2 regions of the Pseudonocardia sp. HH130629-09 genome follow, and region 2 is predicted to be linked to the other one. Evidence: riboswitches for the same ligand, from Rfam matches in the RefSeq annotation. Region 2 holds a riboswitch; the other holds the start of a gene.
What was found. A riboswitch is a leader RNA that binds a small molecule or an ion and turns the genes downstream of it on or off. The one in region 2 is predicted to bind S-adenosylmethionine.
Positions count from the first base shown of each region.

Region 1: linked by a shared signal. The riboswitch ahead of XF36_RS35705 (putative leader peptide) and the one ahead of XF36_RS16700 (aminotransferase class V-fold PLP-dependent enzyme) in region 2 are both predicted to bind S-adenosylmethionine.

Region 1 is NZ_CP011868.1:3,866,536-3,870,934, forward strand. Features, by position in the region: gene XF36_RS17740 (NtaA/DmoA family FMN-dependent monooxygenase) at 1-955, opposite strand, end outside; gene XF36_RS17745 (LLM class flavin-dependent oxidoreductase) at 952-2,205, opposite strand; gene XF36_RS35705 (putative leader peptide) at 2,323-2,433, opposite strand; SAM riboswitch class I at 2,427-2,521, opposite strand; gene XF36_RS17750 (ABC transporter substrate-binding protein) at 3,103-4,197, shown strand; gene XF36_RS17755 (ABC transporter ATP-binding protein) at 4,226-4,399, shown strand, end outside.
Region 2 is NZ_CP011868.1:3,652,224-3,656,622, forward strand. Features, by position in the region: gene XF36_RS16690 (ArsR/SmtB family transcription factor) at 1-251, shown strand, start outside; gene XF36_RS16695 (Fur family transcriptional regulator) at 248-700, shown strand; gene XF36_RS16700 (aminotransferase class V-fold PLP-dependent enzyme) at 709-2,067, opposite strand; SAM riboswitch class IV at 2,111-2,225, opposite strand; gene XF36_RS16705 (hypothetical protein) at 2,299-2,967, shown strand; gene XF36_RS16710 (DUF2795 domain-containing protein) at 3,039-3,497, shown strand; gene XF36_RS16715 (hypothetical protein) at 3,442-3,858, opposite strand; gene XF36_RS16720 (isoprenyl transferase) at 3,855-4,399, opposite strand, start outside.

The DNA.
Region 1 (4,399 bases), 210 kb from region 2:
CGTCCGGGTCGTGGCCGGACAGGTCGCGGTTCCAGACCATCTCGGCCAGCACGATCGAGGTCCACGGGTCGACCTGCTGGTCGTGGATGTGCTCGTGACGCTCGCGGGCCTCGGTGTCTGTGTCGCCGAGCACGACGCCGGCGCTGGGCAGGATCCGCACCTCGTCGGGGTCGCGGCCGGCCTTGCGGACCCGGGCCTTGACGTCGTCGTAGAAGGCGCGGGCCTCGTCGAACTTCTGGTACCGGGAGAAGATCGCGTCGGCGGACGCGGCGGCGAAGTCGCGACCGGCCGGGGACTCCCCGGCCTGCAGCACGACGGGGTGGCCCTGCGGGCTGCGCGGGGTGGTGAAGCGCCCGGCGATGTCGAACTGGTTGCCCGAGACCGCGAAGTCGCCGACGTGGCCGTCGCGCAGGAAGGTGCCCGACGCGGGGTCGGCGACGACGGCGTCGGAACCCCAGGAGTCCCAGAGCGCCCGGACCGCGGCGAGGGTCTCCCCGGCGCGCTCGTAGCGCTGGTGGTGGCCGAGGTAGGCGCCGCGGCGGAAGTTCTCGCCGGTGGGGGCGTCGGAGCTGGTGACGACGTTCCACGCCGCGCGCCCGCCGGAGAGGATGTCCAGCGTCGCGAACTTGCGGGCCAGCTCGTAGGGCTCGTTGAAGGTGGAGTTGATCGTCCCGGCCAGACCGATGTGCTCGGTGACCGCGGCCAGCGCGGCGAGCACGGTGAAGGTGTCCGGGCGTCCGACGACGTCCTGGTCGAAGATCTCCCCGCCGCGGGTGCGCAGCCGCAGGCCCTCGGCGAGGAAGAGCAGGTCGAGGCGCCCACGCTCGGCGGTGCGCGCCCAGTGCTCGAACGACTCCCAGGCGATGTGGCTGCCCGAGGCCGGGTCGCTCCAGACGGTGTCGTGGTTGACGCCCGGGAAGTAGGCGCCGAGCACGATCTGCTTCCTGTTGCTCATGCGGTCGCTCCGGAGAAGGTCGGGACGACGGCGGACCCGGCCCCGGCGGCGTAGCGGCTGGCGGGTCTGGGCACCCCGAAGCGCTCGCGCAGGATGGTCTCGCCGTAGGCGGTGCGGAACGCGCCGCGGGACTGCAGCTCGGGGACCAGGCCGTCGACGACGGCGTCGAGGTCGGTCGGCAGGACGGCCGGGCGCAGCCGGTAGCCGTCGAGCCCGGCGCGGCGCCAGGACAGCAGGGTGTCGGCGAGCCCGGCGGGGGTGGTGGCGAGGATCGCGGCGTCGGAGGAGAGCGGGTCGAGTGCGTCGAGCCGGGCGAGCCGCTCGCGGGCGGCGCGCTGGGTGTCGGCGAGCACCACGACCACGTCGCCGAGGATGCGCAGCGGCGGTGCGGTGCGGCCCGCCGCGGCCTCGGCGGAGCGGACCTGGACGACGATGCGGGCGGCGTCGTCGGCGTCGTGCGGGGTGGTGGCCACGACGTCGCCGACCCGGGCGGCGAGCAACGCCGGCTCGTAGCCGTGGGCCAGTGACAGGACCAGCGGCTGGCCCTGCGGCGGGCGCGGCACGATCGAGGGGCCGGCGACGCCGAAGTGCTCCCCGGCGAAGTCGACCCGGTGCAGCTTGTCGCGGTCGACGAAGCGCCCGGTGAGCGCGTCGCGGATCTCGGCGTCGTCCTCCCAGGAGTCCCACAGCCGGCGCACGACCTCGACGACGTCGGCGGCCTCCCCGAACAGCTCGGCGACCAGCGCGCGGCCGGCCGCGGTGTCGAGATCGGCGCGACGCAGCCCGGGGACGGTGCGGCGGCCGAAGTGGGCGGCCTCGTCGGCGCGGACCGAGGTCTGCACCCGCCAGCCGGCACGGCCGTGGCTGTCGTGGTCGAGGGTGGCCAGCGCCGACGCGACGTGGAACGGCTCGGTGTGGGTGGTGGTGACGGTCGGGACAAGCCCAATCCGCGACGTCAGCGGGGCGAGGAAGGCGGCGACCAGCGAGGCGTCGAGGCGTCCCTGGACCCGGTCGGTACGTCGCGGTTCCCCGTGGAGGTGGTCCCCGGACTGCAGGCCGAACCCGTCCTCGATCGTGAGCAGGTCGAGCAGCCCGCGCTCGGCGGTGCGGGCGAGGCCGGCCCAGTAGCGCGCGGTGAACAGCTCGCCGGGCCGGGCGCCGGGCTCGCGCCAGGCGGCGGGGTGCCAGCCGGCGCCGTCGAGCGCGACGGCCAGGTGCAGCGGCCGGCCTGAGGTGTCCGTTGTGGACATGAGGGCATCGCTTCCTCGTCGCACGGGGGTGCGACGGAACGGGTGGGACGTCATGGGGGCGGACGCCACCGCCGGCGGGGCGCCGACGGGCGACGCGCAGCGCGGGACGGGGCGGTGTCAGGCCCGACAGGTCGCGCCGGCCACCCGCATCAGGTCGACGTGGCGCCGGTACCGAGGGTGGTGCGCGCCGCGAACCTGCTCCGCGATCGACCGCATGATCTCCTCCATCGAACCCGGCTGGAGCACCCGCACCCGCTGCTGCGGGGGGTTGCTGCGGCGTCGTCGAGCCGGGTCTCTCGGCCGCTCCGGATGGTGTGCACCCCGACTGTAGGGAGCCCGTGCCCGATGGTGTCAACCCGCGGAGCCGGCCCAGTGATGCCCGCCGCACCGAAGCTCCCGACCGGCGGAATCGGGACGCCGAACCGGCCCGACCTGTCCGGACAAGCCGGTCGCTTTCCTGGGGGGTGGACACCAGGTTGTCCGGGGAGGTGACCACGACGCACCCTGGTCGGGTGACGACGAGCCGACGGACGCCCTCGCGCCCCCACCGGTTCGCAGAGGGTGCGACCGAGCCCTCCCCCCACCAGCCGGCCCGAGCCGCACGGCGTGCGGTGCCGGTGCGTCCGACCGGCCTCGAGCCGTTCTGGCCGAGCCGGCGCGCCCCCGCCTACAGCGAGCTCTGTCGCTGACCGAGCCGTACCGGTCCCCGCTCTCCCACGGACGGTAACGCCACACGTCCGGCGTCCGACGCATCCGCCGGAATCGGGACCGCCCGCCGGCACCAGTCCGGCCCGCCACCCGTCCTGCATCCCGGCACGCCGTCCCGGCCGGCCGGACCCGGCGCGCCGCGGTCGTCCCGACCGCCCACCGCCCACCACGGAAGGACCCCGTCCCGCGATGTCCCCGCACGTCCTGCGCCCCGGCTCCCGGGTGCGCACCGCCGCCGTCCTGCTCGCGCTGCTGACCGCGCTCGGACTCATGGCCGGCTGCTCCCGCGCCGCCGAGAGCACCACCGCCGCAGGTGCCACCTCCCCCGCCGCCGAGGTCCGCGTCGGCTACTTCCCGAACATCACCCACGCCCCCGCGCTGGTCGGGGTGAAGCAGGGCCTGTTCGCCAAGGAGCTGGGCAGCACGAAGCTCACCACCCAGACCTTCAACGCCGGCCCGGACCAGGTCAACGCCCTGCTCGGCGGCTCGATCGACGTCGCGTTCATCGGCTCCGGCCCGGCGATCAACGCCTTCACCAAGTCGAACGGCGAGGCCGTGCGCCTGGTCGCCGGCTCCACCTCGGCCGGGGCCCAGCTGGTGACCAGCCCGGACATCACCTCGCCCGAGCAGCTCAAGGGCAAGATCATCGCGACGCCGCAGCTGGGCAACACCCAGGACATCGCCTTCAAGACCTGGCTCAAGGAGAACAACCTCCCGATCGGGGACGGCCCGGACGCGGTGACCGTCCAGAACATCGACAACCCGCAGACCCTCGACCTGTTCAAGCAGGGCAAGCTCGCCGGCGGGTGGCTGCCCGAGCCGTGGAGCTCGCGCCTGGTCGACGCCGGCGCGAAGGTGCTGGTCGACGAGAAGTCCCTGTGGCCGGACGGCAATTTCCCGACCACCGTCGTCATCGCCCGGACCGAGTTCCTGCAGCAGCACCCGCAGACCGTCGAGGCGATCCTGCGCGGCGAGCAGGCCGCCATCTCCTTCATCCGCAGCGACCCGGCGCAGGCCAAGACCGTCTCCAACGCCGCGATCGGCGAGATCACCGGCAAGCCCCTGGCCGCGAACATCCTCGACCGCGCCTTCACCGAGCTGTCCTTCGACACCGACCCGCTCGCCTCGACCTTCCCGCAGCTGGCGAAGGACTCCGTCACCGCCGGCATCGCGCAGAGCGAGGCGAACCTGACCGGTTTCCTCGCCCCGACCGCGATCGACGCGGTCCGCACCGGCTCCGGGGAGGCCGCCGTGGACCCGGCCGGTCTCGCCGCCGCGAACTGACCATCCCGACCGACGAGGGGAACCACCGATGACCGTCGATCTCACCACCCGGCGCCCCCCGGCCCGCGACACGGCCGTGGAGCTGTCGGGGGTCGCCAAGACCTTCGGCACCGGCCCCGGGGCGGTGACCGCGCTCAACGGGATCGACCTGCGGGTCGGCGACGGCGAGTTCGTCTGCGTGCTCGGCGCCTCCGGCTGCGGC
Region 2 (4,399 bases):
TGCGGGCACTCGCCGCACCGGTCCGGATCGCCATCGTCCTGCAGCTGCTGGAACACTCGCGGTGCGTCCACGACCTGGTGGACGCGCTCGGGGTCACCCAGCCTCTGATCAGCCAGCACCTGCGGGTCCTCAAGGCCGCCGGGGTGGTCGAGAGCGAGCGGAAGGGCCGCGAGGTGCTGTATTCGCTGGTGGACGACCACCTGGCGCACATCGTGGTGGACGCCGTCGCCCACGTCGAGGAGGACACGTGACGGAGACGACCGGCCGGACGACCGCGGCGGCGGTCACGGAGCGGTCCACCGCCGGGCCGCGCGGCATCCGCGCCACCCGGCAGCGGGCCGCCGTCACCGCGCTGCTGGACCGGCTGGACGACTTCCGGTCCGCCCAGGAGATCCACGAGGAGCTGCGGCGCGCCGGCGAGGGCATCGGCCTGACCACGGTCTACCGGACCCTGCAGACCCTTGCCGACGGCGGCGAGGTCGACGTGCTGCGGGTCGCGTCCGGCGAGGCCGTCTACCGGCGCTGCGAGACCGAGCACCACCACCATCACCTCGTGTGCCGCCGGTGCGGCGCCGCCGTCGAGATCGAGGGTCCGGCGGTGGAGTCCTGGACCGAGTCGGTCGCCCAGAAGCACGGCTTCACCGAGGTGTCGCACACCCTCGAGGTCTTCGGCCTCTGCGGCCGCTGCTCAGCGGGCTGAGACCGGGCTCAGTCCCCGCAGCCGGGGACGGCGGGCCGCTCCCGGTCGCGGGTGAACGGGTCCGCCGGGCGCGGGTCCGGGGTCGGCGCCCACCGGCCGTCGACGAGCGCGTAGGTCCAGGCCGGGCCGCGCCGTGCCAGATCGGTCAGCGCGTCGACCAGCCGGTCGACGTCGGAGGAGCCGGTGCGCAGGCCCAGCGACGCGCGCACGGCGTCGCGGCCGCCGGTGAGCCGCGCCAGCAGCGGGTGGGCGCAGAACCGGCCGTCGCGGACCCCGATGCCGTACTCGGCCGACAGCGCCGCCGCGACCAGCCCGGCGGGCAGCTCGCGCAGGGTGAACGAGACGGTCGCGGTGCGGTCGCCCGCGTCGTCGAAGCAGGACAGGGTCCGCAGGCCGGGGACCGTCGCCAGGCCGGCGTGCAGGCGGTCGGCCAGCTCGCGCTCGTGAGCGGGCACGATGACGTCGATCAGCGGGTCCAGGCTCCGGCAGGCCGCTCCGAGCGCGGCGGCACCGAGCACGTTCGGGGTGCCGCCCTCGTGCCGCTGCGGCGACGGCAGCCACTCCGTGACCGTGCCGCCGCCCGGGCCGTCGGCGACGGACACGGAGCGGACCGCTCCCCCGCCCGCGACGTGCGGTTCGGCGGCGTCGAGCCAGTCCCGGCGGCCGACGAGGACCCCGGCGCCGTAGGGCGCGTAGAGCTTGTGCCCGGACAGCGCGACGTAGTCCGCGTCCCACCCGGCCAGGTCGACGCGCCGGTGCGGTGCGAGCTGGGCGGCGTCGACGCACAGCCGGGCACCCGCGGCGTGCGCGATCCGCGCGATCTCGGCGACCGGGAGGAGCTCGCCGGTCACGTTGGACGCCCCGGTGACCGCGACCAGCGCGGCGTCGGGACGGGCGGCGAGCTCGGCCCGCAACGCATCGAGCGTCGCGGCCAGGGTGGCGGCGGCGGGCACGACGCGGTGCTCGCGGTCACGCCAGGCCAGCAGCGTCGCGTGGTGCTCCAGGTCCAGGGTCACCACCGGGCCGGGGACGGCGCGGGCGAGCAGGCTGAGCGCGTCGGTGGTGTTGCGGGTGAACACCACGACGTCGTCGGCGCGGGCCCGGACGAACCGGGCGACGTCGGCGCGGGCGTTCTCCACGAGCGCGGTGCAGACCTTCGAGGTCCAGCCGGCGCCGCGGTGCACGCTGCCGTGGTACGGCAGCACCTCGGCGACGTGCGCGGCGACCGGCTCCAGCGCAGGCGCCGACGCGGCGCAGTCGAGGTCGCTGTAGCGGGCCCACCGGCCGTCGACGAGCGGGACCGTGAGGTCCGAACCGACGACGCGGGGCAGGGCGTCCTGGACGGGACGTGGCAGGGCGAGGGTCATGACCGGGCCTCCGGCCGATCTCGGGGACCCGGCGTGGCGCACGGATCCGCGCTTGCCGACTGCGGGTGTCGCGGCGGCCCGGTCATCACCCGGGGCACCCCGCCGCGGAGGAGGGTTGCCGTCCAGCGAGCCGGGGCTTCGCGCTGGCACTCGTGACCTTCGACGACGAAGCTAGCAGACCGTCTCAGATGGAGACACGTGAGCATCGCCACCCCGGATAGCGTCTGACCGATGACGGACACGCACCCCGCGCCCACCACGGTCCGGCGGATCGACGTCCCGGAGTCCGGCGAGCTGGCCCAGCTCGCCGCCGTCTTCGAGGACCTGCAGTACGTGCTGCGCTGCTGCGAGCACCTGGTCACCGCCCTGGGCGGGCCCGAGTCCGGGCCGGTGCGGGTGGACGCCGACCCGGCGCTGGTCGAGGCACTCTGGACCGGCGCCCTGATCGGCTACGTGCGGTGCTTCTCCGGCCGGACGAAGACGATGACCACCGACGACCTGACGTCGCTGGAGCTCGACGGGGACGTCAGCGGGTTCCACGACATGGTGTTCAAGCTCCGCGACCACTACGCCTCCCGGCACGTGAACCCGCGCGAGTCGTACTCGATCGGCGTGGCCCAGTCCAACGACGGGACACCCCGGGGCGTCGCCGTCGTCTCCACCCCGCGCCCGCTCGTCGACGAGACGACGGTCCGGCTGCTCGGCCGGGTCGCCTACAGCCTGTCCGGCCTGGTGGACGCCCGGATGAAGAAGTCCCAGAACGACGTGCTCGGCGTCGCGCACGGGATGACCGCGGGCCAGCTGGAGGGGCTGCCGCTGGTGCACCTCGACGGCAGCGGCGAGGCGGTCCCGGAGGACGCGGTGACCCGGGACGGCACCGCGGACGGCCCTGGGAACTGATCCCCGCCGGATGCATCATCCGGCGCACAGCGGCTACCCGGTCGGGACACATCCCGACGAGAGGTGACCTGATGACCACCCGCACGGCGACGTCCGACGCCGTCCGCACCGCCCTGCACGGCCCCGAGTTCCCCGCCGGCAAGGACGACCTGGCGTGGACCGCCGAGCGCAACGAGGCCGACGCCGCGACGGTCGAGGCCCCGCGGGCGGTGCCCGCCGAGGAGCACTACGCCTCGATCGCCGACGTGGTGGCCGCCGTGGACCTGGCCGACGACGACCCGGCGCGCCAGACCGCGGGCGACACCGCGGACGAGTCGGCCGAGGAGACCGAGCAGCTGCGCACCGAGCACACCCGTCCCGGGCTGTCGGAGTCCACGAAGGACGTGGACCCGGTCAACCGATCGCCGAGGAGTTCGGCACCAACCGCAAGAAGTGACCCGCGCGGCCGGGGCGGGCACCGCCCCGACCGGCCGGTCAGCCGCCGACGAGCTCGGCCCGCATGCTCGACGCGGAGGACACGACGAGCATGAGCAGCGTCCCCATCGGACCCTCGCCCAGCCCGGCCGCGGGGAAGGCGTAGCGCAGCGTCACGTCCCAGCCGCGCTCGCCGCGCACCACCCGGGGCGTGCCGAACAGGCCCTCCCCCACCCCGAGCCCGACCCGTCGAGGCACGTCGTGCTCCGGGTCGGCGGAGTCCGGCAGGTCCCACGCCACGACGCAGGTCAGGTTGAGGACGGGCAGCCCCTCCTCCAGCTCCGTCCCCTGCACCACGCACAGCACGCCGCCGTGGGCGAAGGTCAGCGCGCCGTCGTCGGCGGCGGTGACGTCGTGGAACCGCTCCAGCGCACCCTTCGCGATGGCGAGCATCCCCGTGATCACATCGGTGGTCACGGTGTCACCCCCGTCGCGGCGTCCCCCGTCGCGGCGTCCACGGCCCCGCCGAAACGCCGGTCCCGGCGTGCGTAGATCTCGATCGCCTGCCAGATGTGACGCCGGTCGAAGTCCGGGAACAGCGTGTCCAGGAAGACCATCTCGGCGTAGGCGCTCTGCCAGAGCAGGAAGTTCGAGGTCCGCTGCTCCCCCGAGGAGCGCACGAACAGGTCGACGTCGGGCATGTCCGGCTCGTCGAGGTGGCGGGCCAGCATCCGCTCGTCGATCTTGTCGGGGTTGATCCGGCCCTCGGCGGCGAGCCGGGCGATCTGGCGCACCGAGTCGACGATCTCGGCGCGGCCGCCGTAGTTGACGCACATGGTCAGGTTCAGCACGTCGTTGCCGCGGGTGCGCTCCTCGGCGATCTCCAGCTCCTTGATCACCGAGCGCCACAGCCGCGGACGGCGGCCCGCCCAGCGGACCCGGACCCCCATCGCGTCCATCTCGTCGACGCGGCGGCGGATGACGTCGCGGTTGAAGCCCATCAGGAACCGGACCTCGT